Regions from separate parts of the Gordonia otitidis genome, predicted to be linked through region 1. Evidence: predicted binding sites of a transcription regulator. Region 1 holds the regulator's gene; each other region holds the start of a gene.
What was found. The regulator LexA, encoded in region 1, represses DNA repair genes until DNA is damaged. The targets are predictions, from matches to a motif close to CGAACANNTGTTCG.

Region 1 (4,819 bases):
CGTTTCACCACGGCGAGCACCGCACTCTCCACAGTGGAGAACCGGCGACCACATTCACTGCAGGCGCGGCGGCGTCGGATCGCCTGTCCCTCGTCGGCGACACGCGAATCGACGACCTTGGTGTCTTCGTTCTTGCAAAACGGGCAGCGCATGTAGTCCTCGTGCAAATCTCGGGACGCATCGGCTCCGCAGGTCTCGACCCGGTCGATCGTCAGACGACCGACGGGCTCGAGACCGAGGCGGTGACCGTGTCGGTTTCCGACTGGACCCTGTGGCATCGAGAATACCGCCCTGTTCTCAGCGATAGGTCGGCGTGAGCAGGGGTTGCCCCACGCGCAGGCCACTCGACGGCAGATCATTGAGATCGACGATCTCGTCGATCACAGTCTGGCGAGGTACATCGGGTGCGACCCGCTGCGCGATCGAACTCAGCGAATCGCCCGCACGCACGTGCACGACCTGCGTCGACGTCGCTGTCGGCGTGGTGGCGCGCTGGTAGTCGGCACCGACGACACCGACGACCCAGACGGTCAGTGCGAGTCCGACGCCTGCGAGCACCGCCAACAGCGTCGCCCGCCGACGACGAGCGGCGGTCAACTCGCCGACTCCGCCGGCACAGCGAGTGCCGACCGGGCGTGCGGTCACCGCTGCCTGCGCAGGACGATTCCGAGGCGCAACGCCCGCGTGGGAGTTTCGGCCCGTCCCCCGCGCCGCACGGTCGGTGGTCACACCATGGCCCGTCGACACTCGTCGAGGCGCGGCACGACGCGCGGACGTCCGCACGGGCGTCGGCGCGAACGCGGACGTGGCCCTGGCCGTGGTCGGGGCCGGCGGGGTTGTCAGGGGGGTCTGCAGAGAGGACTCCGGGCGGGCGTCCAGGGGGCTCAACAGGGTGGTCATCGCTACCTCCAGTGCTCGATCATGCGTTCGATGAACGGATGTTCGAGTTCTATCACGGGGGTCTGACAAAGTCGTGCGACACGTCGAACAAATGTTTGATGTTGTCGGAGGCCTCGGATAGTCTCGGCGCCAGATGATGCACCGCGGACCGGTCTCGACACGACCGAGCCGATTCCCGAGCAGCGGTACCCCGACCACAGCACACATCCGGAAAGGACGGATTCGATGACAGAGAAGTCACGGCGCGGCCCGTCGGCGCCGAAAGGCAGCGGTCGCGGCGTCGCCGCCAAGAAGAGTGGGGGTGATGCCGAACCGCAGATCGATCCGGCTGCCGCCGAGGCATCACTGACGGATCGGCAACGCGGCGTTCTCGACGTGATCCGCAAGTCGGTGCGCGAACGCGGCTATCCGCCCAGCATTCGTGAGATCGGCGATGCCGTCGGCCTCACGTCGACCTCCTCGGTCGCCCACCAGCTGCGCACGCTCGAACGCAAGGGTCTCCTCAAGCGTGATGCCAACCGCCCCCGTGCGGTGAACGTCTCCGAGGCTCCTGACGCGATGCACTCGGACGCGGTCAACGGAGATCTCCCCACGCCCACCTTCGTTCCGGTTCTCGGACGGATCGCGGCCGGCGGGCCGATCCTCGCGGAGGAAGCGGTCGAAGATGTGTTCCCGCTGCCGCGCGAACTCGTCGGCGAGGGCTCACTGTTCCTGCTCCGGGTGGTCGGCGAATCGATGATCGATGCCGCCATCTGCGACGGGGACTGGGTGGTGGTTCGTCAGCAGAACGTCGCCGACAACGGCGACATCGTCGCGGCGATGATCGACGGCGAGGCGACAGTGAAGACCTTCAAGCGCAAGGACGGACACGTGTGGCTGATGCCGCACAATCCGCTCTTCGATCCGATCCCCGGCGACGACGCCGCCATCCTCGGCAAGGTCGTGACGGTGATGCGACGGGTCTGACGCCCGTCGATCATCGCGTGCCGCTCCTCAGTCGTCGAGGTGCTCGGCGGCCGCGCGGCGGGCGAGAGCCGGGCTCGTGGTCTGGAGTACTGCAGCGGCCGCTGCCCGACACTGGTCGAGTGTCACCGTCGACAGCTTTGCTCCCACCGCGGGCGTTGCGGCCGGAGCAGCCGACAACGAGGTGACACCGAGTCCGACGAGCACACACGCCAACGCCGGATCGGCCGCTGCCTCACCGCAGACTCCCACAGGCTTGTTCAGCTCTGCCCCGGCATCAGCGACCTGCGCGATCAACGCGAGCACGGCGGGTTGCCACGGATCGGTCAGTTCGGCCAGTTCCGCGGACATGCGGTCGGCGGCCATCGTGTACTGCGTCAGGTCGTTGGTTCCGATCGACACGAAGTCGACCTCGGCCAGGATCGCCCGAGCGAGGATCGCCGCTGCGGGGATCTCGATCATCACGCCGGCAGTCAGACCACGTTCGCGCACCATGCCCGCGAACTGTGCAGCCTCCGCGGCGGTGGCGATCATGGGCGCCATCACCCAGGGCCGCGACCCCGTTTCGGTCGCGGCGCGTGCAATCGCATCGAGCTGTCCGCGCACGATCTCGGGGTGATCCGCGGCGATCCGGTTGCCCCGCACCCCGAGCGCTGGATTCGCCTCGTCGGGGTGCTCGATGAACGCCAACGGTTTGTCCGAACCCGCATCCAGCGTCCTGATGACGACCTTCTGGCCATCGAACGCATCGAGCACGTCGCGATAGAGTCGCGTCTGCTCGTCGACGCTCGGCTCGTCGCCCCGGTCGAGAAACGCCAACTCGGTGCGGAACAACCCGATCCCCTCGACCGGCGCATCTGCAGCGCTTCGCGCCGACGCGCCGTCGGCGACATTCGCAAGGATCGCCACGTCGACGCCGTCGGCGGTCCGCCCGGGTCCACTCCACGCGGCGACCAGCGCAGCCTCTGCAGCGCCACGCTCGACGAGTTCCCGAGCCGAGGCGGGATCGGGTTCGACGACAACCGAGCCCGCTGCGCCGTCGATCAACACCTCTGTACCGGAGGTGATCTCACCGAGTCCGGCCACGGCGACCACGCACGGGATACCCAGTTGCCTCGCGATGATCGCCGTATGGCTCGTCGGCCCGCCCAGCCGTGTGACGAGGCCGACGATGACCGTCGGGTCGAGGCCCGCGGTGTCGGCGGGAGCGAGATCGTCGGCGAGCAGGACCGATGGTTGCGTGGGGGTCGGGATTCCCGGCTCGGGCTCGCCGAGGAGTTCAGCGACGACGCGATCTCGCACATCGTTGAGGTCGGTGATGCGTTCGGCCATCAGCCCACCGAGTTTGGCGAACATCTCGGCGAAGGTCTGCGTCGCGGCGACGACTGCCGCGGGCGCCGGTGTACCGGCGGCGACGAGCTTGTTGGCCGCGCCTATCCACCCCCTGTCCTCGGCCAGACCAGCGGTCGCATTCAGCACCTCTGCCGCGGCGCCCGACGCGTGCGACGCGCGGTTGCGCAGTCGGCCCGCCACCGTTGCGGCGGCGGCCGCCAGCCTGTCGGCCTCGGCGCCGAGGTCGTCGTCGGCGAGACTTCGGTCGGCCCCGAGTAGCCGATCGTCGTGTTCGACGCGGCCACCTGGCCACAGCGCGGGGCCGTAGGCGTATCCCGCGACGACGGGGGTTCCCGTCAGTTCTCCCTGTCCATTCATTGAGACCCGATCGTCCGATACCAAGTGATTCTCCATGTGTGACTACCGCCTTCCGGGTCCATCTGCCGGGTGAGTGGTGCTCACTGCCGACATGTTCTGTGATCAAAGTTACTCCGAACGCTTGACTTGTCAACACAGTCGGGCGTAAAACCAGATATATCAACATTCAAAACAACAGAAACTCACAGCCGGGCTTCCGACGTGAGAGCCACACCACAGATCGGAGACGACAGGTGTACGCCGAAGAGCGACAGCGGGCAATAGCGGATCAGGTGCGCACGCACGGCCGCGCCTCCGTGACCGCGTTGGCCGACAGGTTCGAGGTGACCAGCGAGACGGTGCGTCGCGATCTGGCCGTCCTCGAACGCGCCGGCAGCCTGCAGCGCGTCCACGGGGGTGCGGTCAAGGCAGGAGCGGTCGAGGTTCTCGATGAGCTGGGGCTCGACCAACGCGAGTCCGCCCATACCGAGGAGAAGGCGTCGATAGCGCGCGCTGCCATAAGATTCCTGCCCTCCGACGGAGGATCGGTGATCTTCGACGCGGGCACCACCACGTACCAGGCTGCGAAACTCCTACCCGCAGACCGCAGACTGACGGTGATCTCCACCAGCCTGCAGCTCGGACAGGCGCTCACAGCGCACGAGCGGGCCACGCTGCTCATGGTCGGCGGTCGGGTTCGCGGGCTCACCCAGGCCGCGGTCGGCGCCGACACCGTCGCCGCACTGAGCCGGATGCGGGCATCGGTGGCCTTCGTCGGCACGAACGGGATCAGCGAGGCCCACGGACTGTCGACCCCCGATGTCGAGGAGGCCGCGGTCAAGTCGGCCATCATCGCCGCAGCACAACGCGTCGTCGTGCTCGCCGACTCGTCGAAGATGAACCGGGACGACTTCAGCTCCTTCGCGTCACTCGACGACGTCGACGTGCTGATCACCGACGACGGCATCGATCCGGAGTTCTCCGCAGCGCTCTCGGCACGCGGCATCGAGGTCGTGATCGCATGATCCTCACGGTCACAGCCAATCCCAGTCTCGATCGAACGCTGGAGATCTCCGGCCCGTTGCTACGGGGTGAGGTCCAGCGCAGCGTGAGCGCACGGGCGGAGCCGGGCGGCAAAGGGGTCAATGTCTCCCGTGTGGTGGCGGGCTCGGGCATCGCGACCGTGGCGGTACTGCCCGCCCATGCGGGCGATCCACTGCTCAGCGCTCTCGATGCCGTCGCTCTGCCCTACCGCACGATCGACATC
Region 2 (4,819 bases), 1.4 Mb from region 1:
CAGAAGTTCAGTTAATTCGGCGCTTCCTGATCTACCGTATTCGAACTCGACGAGCCACCATGGAACGATGACCGATCTCCCCGACCTCACCTCGATCGACTGGTCCGCCCGTGCCGCCGAGATCACCGCGTGCACAGACGCATTCGTCGACGGGCAGTGGACGCCCGCCCACTCCGGCGCGACGTTCGACGTCGTGAATCCGGCGACGGACGCCGTGATCGCCGCCGTGGCCGCGAGCGATGCGGACGACATCGACACCGCGGTCGCTGCTGCGCGCCGCGCATTCGACGACGGCCGCTGGTCGCGACTGTCGGCCGCGGAACGTGGTTCGGTGCTCATCAGGTTCGCGGATCTGATCGAGCTGCACGCCGAAGAACTCGCACTGTTGGTCACGTTGGAGATGGGCAAGGCGATCCGCGATTCCTACGAGGTCGAGGTACCCGGCGCGGCCGGAGTTTTTCGGTTCTACGGCGAGGTGGCCGACAAGGTCCCCGGAGAACTGCCGCCCACGGCGGATGGCAGCGTGGCAATGGTCCGCCGCGTGCCACTCGGCGTCGTCGGAGCGGTTGTGCCCTGGAACTTCCCACTCGACATAGCGGCGTGGAAGGTCGCGCCCGCGCTCGCCGCAGGCAACACCGTCGTGCTCAAACCCGCCGAGGAGAGTCCGCTGTCGGCTCTGCGCATGGCCGAGATCGCCGTGGAGGCGGGAATCCCGCCAGGCGTCTTCAACGTCGTGCCGGGCCTAGGCGCAACGGCCGGTCGAGCACTCGGCCTGCATCCCGACGTGCAGTGCCTGACGTTCACGGGGTCAACCGAAGTCGGCAAGAAGTTCTTGAGCTACAGCGCCGAATCGAATATGAAGCAGGTGTGGCTCGAATGCGGCGGTAAGAGCCCCAATCTCGTGTTCGCCGACTGCGCCGATATCGACGCCGCTGCTGAGATGGCGTGCTTCGGCATCTTCGGCAATCAGGGCGAGGTGTGTTCTGCGAACAGTCGCCTGCTGGTGCAGCGCGAGATCCACGACGAGTTCGTCGCCAAGGTCGTCGACAAGGCTGCCGCGTACCGGCCGGGCGATCCGCTCGATCCGGCGTCGACGACCGGCGCGATGGTGACGCGCAAGCACCTCGACCTGGTACTCGGCTTCGTCGAGAAGGCGCGTGGTGATGGCACAGTCGTGACAGGTGGCAGCCGCATCGGTGACACCGGATGTTTCATGGAACCGACCGTCGTCGTCGACCTACCACCGGACTCGACGGTGATGACCGAGGAGATCTTCGGGCCGGTACTGGCGGTGGCAGCCTTCGACACCGAAGACGAGGCCGTCGCGCTGGCCAACGACACCCCGTACGGACTCGCAGCCTCCGCGTGGACGTCCGACCTCAACCGCGCGATGCGCATGTCGGAGCAACTCCACGCGGGCACAGTCTCGATCAACACCGTCGATGCACTCTCTCCCGGAACGCCTTTCGGCGGTTTCGGGGCTTCAGGCTTCGGCTCCGACCTGTCGGTCCACGCGATCGAGAAGTTCACCGGTTGGAAAACGACGTGGATCGCGCGGGGCTGAGAGCTGCCCGAATCACTCGAACTCTTGTTCGTGGAACACCTGGACATCAACACGCCGCGCGAGTAACATAGAACACATATTCGATCGGTTCGAATTCGTTCTGGACAGCGCCGGGGGGGGTGAGTCAGGTGGGTGAACGCAAGCGTCGGGTGAGCAGTCAGATCCTCGAAACCAGCTTGGCCACGGCCCAACCCGGAACCCCCGATGGCGCGGCCAAGGACGCGCTCGACCAACTCGGTGCGGCGATCGATCGACTTGCCGACCTGGACCTGGGCACGGTCTCCGACGGAGTGCTGGCCGAACTGTCCTCGCGCACAGAGCAACTCGCTCGGCGTACCGCTGCAGCCACCGATCGCACAATCGTCGAAGCCTCCGACCGAGACCTGCCATTCAAGCTCGGCTACCGCGACGTCCGCAGCTTCATGTCCCGCCATCTGCACATCGGACACGCACCTGAGCGGTACCGAGTGATCGCTGCGACGGGCACATTCCACTCGGTCACCGACGACACCCTGGAACCCCGATGCCCAACGCTTGCGCGACATCTCACTGATGGCACGGTGGCTCCCGCACACGCTCGCGCTGTGCTCGACGTGCTGGAGAAGATCCCTCACGGCACGCCGATCGACACGCGCATAGCCGCCGAGATCCAGATGAGTGACTACGCCACCCATTTCACCCCACTGGAGATCACCAATCTCGGTGCCAGACTGCTGGCGCATCTCGACCCGGACGGCACGATCACCGATGACGCCGACCGTCAACGGCAACGCCGACTGTCACTCGGTCGGCAGAACGCTCAACTGATGTCCCGCCTGACAGCCGACCTCGACCCGGCCACGCGCGCCCGCCTCGACGTCGTGTTGGACGCATGGGCGCAGCCTGGCATGAACAATCCTGCCGACCCCGACTCACCGCGCGGATCGCTCGCAGACGCCGATCGCGACGCGGTGGCGGCCGCCGTCGAGCGCGATTTTCGCAGTGCCGGCCAACGCAACCACGACGCACTCTCCGCCCTGCTCAAGCTCGCACTGGAAACCGGAGCCCTCGGCAAGTCCCATCGCGGCCTGCCGATCCAGGTGATCGTCAAAACCACTTTGCGCGAGCTACAGGAGGGCGCCGGCCTCGCACAGACAGCGGCAGGTGCCCTGCTCCCGATCAAGGATCTGATCGAGATGGCCGCCGGCGGAGCGCAACAGTACCTGGCGGTGTTCGACGACCACACCAGCGTGCCGCTCTACCTTGGCCGGTCACGCCGACTCGCCAGCCTCGGGCAACGCCTCGCGTCCTTCGCCGCCGACGGTGGCGAGATGTGTTCGGCGCCAGGGTGTACGCAACCCGCAACCCGGGTCGAGATGCATCACGCAGCCAGGGATTGGGCCGAGGGCGGACTCACCAACATCGACGAGCTCGCGCCCGCCTGCGGAATCCACAATCGGATGGTCGGAAGCAGAACGGGCCAGTACCGTACCCGCATCATCACCGAAGGCCCAGACGCAGGACGAGTCGCATGGCGCCTGAATTCCCGACCAGATCTTCCGCCCAATCCCGAATACGTCAACCGGGCAACCGATGTCGCGAGTGAGTTCCGAGACCACCTCGGCCGCGCCCGCACTGAACTCTTCGACGCACATACACCGACTCCACCTCCACCAGTATCGGAGTGCCCGACCGCAAGCATCGTCGAGCGACAGCTGCACGCGACGCTGCTGCCGTTCGCCGGCCGCAGCAATGTTCACCTATCGTTGAGCCCCGGCACGATCGACTTTGCCAACGCACCTCCGGCTGCCTGACTATCGCCCACACCACTTCCGCACGCCCCTTCCCCGCAGTGACGATCGTGCGTGTCGGCGTTCCGTTGGCGAGAAATGTAGCGCGACAACGTGATCAATTGTCACGCAGCACGTGCAAGTGCCATCCGAAGCGCTATCCGCGCGTACGCCTCGCCCAGCGCTGCCGGATCGCGATGCTCGCGGCTGGGAAACCACCGGCACACGTCGACGCACAACGACGAGATGGCGAGCACCACATCGTCGGGGTCATCGGCCGCGAACTCGCCGGACGCGACGCCCCCGACGACGATGGTCGTCAGAATCGCAGTCGTCTTGCGTCTGACCGCACTGATGGATCGGTAGTGCTCAGCGCTCAGCGCGCCGAGTTCGTACTGGACCACCTTGGCGAGCTCGTGGTGTTCGGCCTGCCACCGGGCAAAGGTACTCACCACCACGTCGAGGCGCACCGCATACGGCAGGCTCGGGTCGTCGACGTCACGCAACGCCTCGTACACACTCCGATGGCCATCGAACGCGATGGAATACAGCAGCTCCTCCTTGGAGCGAAAGTGCGGATACATCGCGGCGGCACTCATGTTCAACGAGGCCGCGATCTGACGCGTCGAGGTCCCCGCGTATCCGAGCTGGGCGAACGACACGACCGCTGCGTCGCGGATGCGCTGCGCTGCGGCCGACTCCCGCGTCGCCATACCCGTCATCCCCGCTGCTCCGTCATCCCCGGCTGCTCCGTCGTACCCGTTGTTCCCGTCACGTGGTCCACCCTCCTCGTCCTCGGCCTTCCGGATGGTTGACCTCGGCCGGTACACCAGGCAGTATAAGCGAGTGCTCAGAAAATGAGCGAGTGCTTAGGCGTCACAGAGGAGTGCCGCCACAGAGGAGTGTCATGGCCGAACCGATCTCCAAACGCGACCTCGAGTTCATGCTCTACGAGTGGCTCGACGTCGAGTCGCTCACCAAGCGTGAACGCTTCGCCGAACACTCCCGCGAGACATTCGACGCCGTGCTCGAGCTCGCCGCCGACCTCGCGACCAAACGATTCGCGCCGGTCAACCGCCTCGGCGACACCGTCGAGCCCTACGTCGGCGACGACGGCGCGGTGGTCATGCCCGAGGAGATCCGGTCGGGCATCGCCGAGTTCCTGAAAGCAGGACTCGTCGCGGGTTCCTTCGACGAATCGCTCGGCGGAATGCAACTGCCCACCGTGGTGAGCCGCGCGGCGCAGGCATGGTTCCAGGCGGCCAACGCGGCGATGTCCTCGTATTCGTTCCTCACGATCGGCAACGCGAACCTGATCGCCGAGTACGGCACTCCCGAGCAGATCGACACCTGGGTGCGCCCGATGGTCGAGGGTCGGTACTTCGGCACCATGTGCCTCTCCGAGCCCCAGGCCGGGTCGTCGCTCGCCGACATCACCACCAAGGCAATCCCCGCAGACGACGGCACTTACCGGATCACGGGAACA
Region 3 (4,819 bases), 810 kb from region 1:
CCATGGGTCGCAGTCGATGTAACGCAACCCGTGGTTCTCGAGTTCGAGTTCGTCGATGATCGGGGAGTGCCGGATCATCAGATGAGCCGACGACCCGCGATCGATGCGGTACCCGGGGAAACGCTCCACCGTCGACACGGCACCACCCGGTACCTCGTCGCGTTCGACGACGAGAACCGAACGTCCCGCTCGGGCGAGGTAGGCAGCAGCGATCAGTCCGTTGTGTCCCGCCCCCACGACGACGGCGTCATGCCGGGGCGGATGGTTGCCGCCGCCTCCGAGACCTGCGTGCCGTCGCCGACTCACCGCGCGGCCGGCGGCAGGGTCGTGTCGACGATCGGTCTCGGCGCGGCATCGAGGGGCAGGCTCCGCCCGAGGAAGGCGAACGGTCGGGGATCGCCTGTGAAGGTGAAATTGCGCAGGATGTCGTCGAAGCCCATTCTCCGGTAGAGCGACCACGCACGGTTGCGTTCCTCGGGTATCTCCGGGGTGGAGAGCAGGACGTGGTCCTCGGGTCGGTCGGTCAGCAACGCGGAGAGCAACCATTCGCCGATCCCGTGGCCCTGCGCTGTCGGATGAACGTGTAGTTCGGTGAGTTCGAAATAGTCGGTGGCGATGGTGTCGATCGTCTCCCGGTTACACCCGGACAGCCGCAGACCCGTGCGGAGTTGGTGATTCCACCACTGATCGTCGGCGCCGCGATAGCCGTAGGCGATGCCGACCATGATCTCGTCGCCCGTGGGGGAGACCGGGGGTCGGATCCTCCGACGCTCCGCCTCGGGGTCGAGGCGTCGATCGGGGGCGACGGCCGTCAGTGCGGCGTAGGCCGTCCACCCGCGTCGGGCGATGTGCTCGCGCCAGAGTGCGACCCGGTGGTGCTCGGTACCGCGCGGGTAGTCCATCGCGGTCACATAGACGTTCAGGGCAGCGTCGAGCCAGACCGGGCAGTCCTGCCCGGACAGTCGAACGAGGCGGGTCGCCAACTGGCTCGTCGTCCTTCCTCCCGCACCCCGCGGGCACACCGGGCGCCGGCCGCGGCCGAGCCGGGGAATGTCGGTACCGACTTCTACGCTGCTGTTGTCGGAAATGGGCCACATCTCTCTTGAAGAGTGCCGCCCCACTAGCTATATTGAATATGTCGAACGGGTGTTCGATGAACGTGCCTCCGCAAGCCGTTCTCATCGCCCCCGACAGTTCGGGTGGTCCGGCGGTGGACGAGGGAAGCGTGCATCGCCGGACCGCACCGTGGAGATGAAGACCGTGGAGACCGTGGAGATGAAGGGAGCGCGACATGGCAGGTATGGAGCCGATGCGACGCGGCAACCGGCATGCGCCGTATGGCGCAGTGATGCGCCCCGAGATCGATCCGGTCGTCGTGGTCCGTGCGCGTGACCTTCTCGAGCGTGCCGAGATCCTCACCGAGAACGCCGACGGCGTGCCAGATGACGCCGAACGCTTCCGTCAGTACTACCTGGCAGCGCTCCGTGCGGCAGGCGCGGCGCTCGCGGTGTACGAACCGCCGGTCAGGAGAGCGTCCCGACGTGTCTCGCCGAACGCCTGGTCACGAATCTCGTCGGCGGTTCCCGAGCTCGCCGAGTTCGCTTCGGCCTTTGCCGGGATGTCGACCGTTCGTATGGAGATCGAATCCGGTTTACGACGCCGCGTCGACGCCTCGGTGGTCACAGGTCTCCGGTCGCGGCTGCTCGTGTTCCTCGACGCTGTCGAAGACATCGTCGTGGCGTATGAGCAGGGGAAGCTCGCACATCAGGCACCCGCTCGGTCCGATTACGGCTACGACCACATCGCCTGAGACCGTGCCTCGACGCAATCCTTCGTCACACCGATCAAGGCGTCGCGCGCTGTTGTCGGCCGTGATATGTCACCTTCGGGTGGTTATGGTGGTCGCGCTCGCGATCACCTCGTATCATGGAAGCCGTAAGCCGCGAACACATGTCACGAGACTGGCGTCCGCGGTCGCCACGATCTCGTTGATGTGTGAATCGGCAACGTAGTAAGGAGGGTCGGTGCCACTCTCGGAGCACGAGCAGCGCATGCTCGAACAAATCGAAAGTGCTCTGTACGCCGAGGACCCGAAGTTTGCGTCCAGCGTCGAGCGTCGTCGGCTGGGCCGGTCGTCGGGTCGACGTCGTTTGCAGGCGGCGGCCATTTTCGTCGTCGGTCTGGTGCTGCTCATCGTCGGACCCCTGGTCGGTCTGAGTATCGCCGGGCTCCCCGTCGTCAGCCTCATCGGCTTCCTCGTGATGTTCGGGGCGGGACTATTCGCGCTCTGGGGCGGAGGTAGGTCGACGCCGAGCGAGTCCGCACCCCAGTCAGGCAAGGGTGGCAACACTCGTCCCTCGGGAAACAAGCGCAAGTTCACCGAGCGCATGGAAGACCGGTTCAACCGCCGCTTCGAGCAGGAGTGACCCCGGGCGCGCGATGATCGCGCGTCCCGAGTCCGCGCCGTAGCCCCGCGGCGCCGCGCCCAGGTCCCAGCGATACCCGCTATTCCCCAGTGAGTCACCATCCCTAGCGCACTAGCGCTGGTCACTTCACCACGGCAGGGCCGCACATCCACATGATGTGCGGCCCTGCCGTCGTCTGTGCGCTCGTCCTCCTCCCGGTCGGTCTGGTTACTTCTGGGCGTGGCCGCATCGCACCCGCTGCGCGCCCACCGTGTCTCCCCGGTGCGCGCCCACCGTGTCTCCCCACATCGCCCCACCGTGTCTCCCCACATCGCCCCACCTGACCGTGAAATCTTCCCTCACCAGTCACAGTGATGTCTTTTCGTCCCTTCTGGACACGTGAATCGCCACGTGCGACACGGTCGGTTGTATTCATCCAACCACGGAATTCTCGGCGTTGACCTGCGGAAAGTGCTGCGGGTAGGACGATCAGAGGGCGATGTTGGTGGAAAGTGGTGGAAAGTGGGGTACTGTGGCAGCACTGGGTGAGACGGACCGGAACGGATCGCTCAGGGGCAGGAGGTGTCGACATGTCGTCTGTGCGATTCGTCGGCACCTACACGCCGAAGCTGGATGACAAGGGGCGACTGACGTTGCCCGCCAAGTTCCGCGACGCACTGGCAGGAGGCGTGATGGTCACCAAAGGCCAGGACCACAGCCTGTCGGTGTTCCGTGCCGAGGAGTTCGACGAGATCGCCGCCAGAATCGTGGAGGCATCCCGCAACGACCCACAAGCGCGGGCCTTCCAGCGCTACTTCTTCGCCAGTACCGAAGAGCAGCGTCCGGATGGGCAGGGTCGGATCAGCTTGTCTCCCGACCATCGGGAGTACGCGGAGCTGACCAAGGAGTGTGTGGTGTTCGGCAGTTTCGATCACCTCGAGATCTGGGACGCACAGAAGTGGCGTGAATACCAGAGTGAGCACGAGGAGAACTTCTCGGCAGCCAACTCGGCCGCACTGAACGCGGTCTTGTAGCCGAGGGGTTGGCGAACGATGGACAGGGCTTCGGGTGGATCGAGGCCCCGGTCCGGAACGACCCTGGCGTACTTCCCCAACGCCAGGTGCGTCCCCGGACCGGGACCCCGCTTCACCCGACGACTCCCTCCTCGCCACGGTCATCACGGCATGCGTCGACCCGCAGCCGTGTCAGGAATTCGAGATGAGTGCACGTGCCCGCTACGGGTAGGGGTGTGCACACAGCACGGTCCGGGAGGTGATTCGGTGAATGCGTCGCACGACGACGACCGTCGTTCCGGACAGTTCGGCCACGTACCCGTCATGGCTCGCCGTATCACCGAACTCCTCGCGCCGGCACTGACGCGGCCCGGCGTCGAGAACCCCGTTGTCGTCGATGCCACGCTCGGTGCGGGTGGACACAGCGAACTGATGCTCACCGAATTCAACAATGCACGGGTCGTCGGAATCGACCGCGACGAGTCGGCGCTGGACATCGCGCGCGACAGGTTGGCGCGCTTCGGCGACCGGATCTCGTTCCACCAATCGAGGTTCGACGGCATCGACGGGGTGCTCGCCGCCGCAGGAGTCGATCACATCGACGCGGCCCTGTTCGACCTCGGCGTCTCGTCGATGCAGCTCGACCGTGCCGACCGCGGGTTCGCATACGCCGTCGATGCCCCCCTCGACATGCGGATGAATCCGGATGACGAACTAACCGCAGCGGACGTACTCAACACCTACTCACACGGCGATCTCGCGCGCGTGCTGTCCGAATACGGAGAGGAACGCTTCGCCGGGAAGATCGCTTCTGCGGTGCTGCGCGCACGGGAGAGTGAACCGTTCACGACAAGTGGACGACTCGTCGAATTGCTGTACGCCACAATCCCTGCCGCCACGCGACGGACCGGGGGACATCCGGCGAAACGCACTTTTCAGGCCCTGCGCATCGAGGTGAATCACGAACTCGACGCCTTGCGACTTGCCTTGCCCGCTGCTCTGGACGCCCTCGCTGTCGGTGGTCGTGTGGTCGTCATGAGCTATCAGTCGCTCGAGGATCGGATCGTCAAGCGCGAGTTCGCCGCACGCACACGGTCGACGTCGCCGCCCGGTCTGCCGGTCGAATTACCCGGTACCGCACCCGTTTTCAGGCTCGTGACGCGTGGTGCCGAGCAAGCGGGCGAGGCGGAACTCGCCGAGAACCCGCGGTCCGCCCCCGTACGGGTCCGCGCCATCGAACGTGTCGAGAGGAATCGGTCATGACAGTGCTCGACGATCGCGCCGTCGTTGACGGTGCGCACGCGGACACCAGTACGTCGACGCGGCGTCCACGTCGGGAGAACCTCGAGACACAGCGCCCCAACCGCTCACGAGCAGCCCAACGCGCGATCGAGCGGCGTC

Region 2: the regulator LexA is predicted to act here: its motif matches at 1,634-1,647, upstream of LK459_RS16665 (HNH endonuclease signature motif containing protein).
Region 3: the regulator LexA is predicted to act here: its motif matches at 1,140-1,153, upstream of LK459_RS19375 (SAV_6107 family HEPN domain-containing protein).

What each region holds. Positions count from the first base shown of each region.
Region 1 covers NZ_CP085974.1:5,034,701-5,039,519, forward strand. The annotation lists partial or broken gene nrdR (transcriptional regulator NrdR) at 1-152, opposite strand, end outside; gene LK459_RS22775 (LysM peptidoglycan-binding domain-containing protein) at 298-900, opposite strand; gene lexA (transcriptional repressor LexA) at 1,219-1,866, shown strand; gene ptsP (phosphoenolpyruvate--protein phosphotransferase) at 1,894-3,609, opposite strand; gene LK459_RS22790 (DeoR/GlpR family DNA-binding transcription regulator) at 3,807-4,577, shown strand; gene LK459_RS22795 (1-phosphofructokinase family hexose kinase) at 4,574-4,819, shown strand, end outside.
Region 2 covers NZ_CP085974.1:3,655,043-3,659,861, reverse strand. The annotation lists gene LK459_RS16670 (aldehyde dehydrogenase family protein) at 68-1,564, shown strand; gene LK459_RS16665 (HNH endonuclease signature motif containing protein) at 1,693-3,357, shown strand; gene LK459_RS16660 (TetR/AcrR family transcriptional regulator) at 3,459-4,055, opposite strand; gene LK459_RS16655 (acyl-CoA dehydrogenase) at 4,241-4,819, shown strand, end outside.
Region 3 covers NZ_CP085974.1:4,221,436-4,226,254, forward strand. The annotation lists gene LK459_RS19365 (phytoene desaturase family protein) at 1-306, opposite strand, end outside; gene LK459_RS19370 (GNAT family N-acetyltransferase) at 303-983, opposite strand; gene LK459_RS19375 (SAV_6107 family HEPN domain-containing protein) at 1,301-1,810, shown strand; gene LK459_RS19380 (DUF3040 domain-containing protein) at 2,025-2,426, shown strand; gene mraZ (division/cell wall cluster transcriptional repressor MraZ) at 2,996-3,439, shown strand; gene rsmH (16S rRNA (cytosine(1402)-N(4))-methyltransferase RsmH) at 3,743-4,681, shown strand; gene LK459_RS19395 (RodZ family helix-turn-helix domain-containing protein) at 4,678-4,819, shown strand, end outside.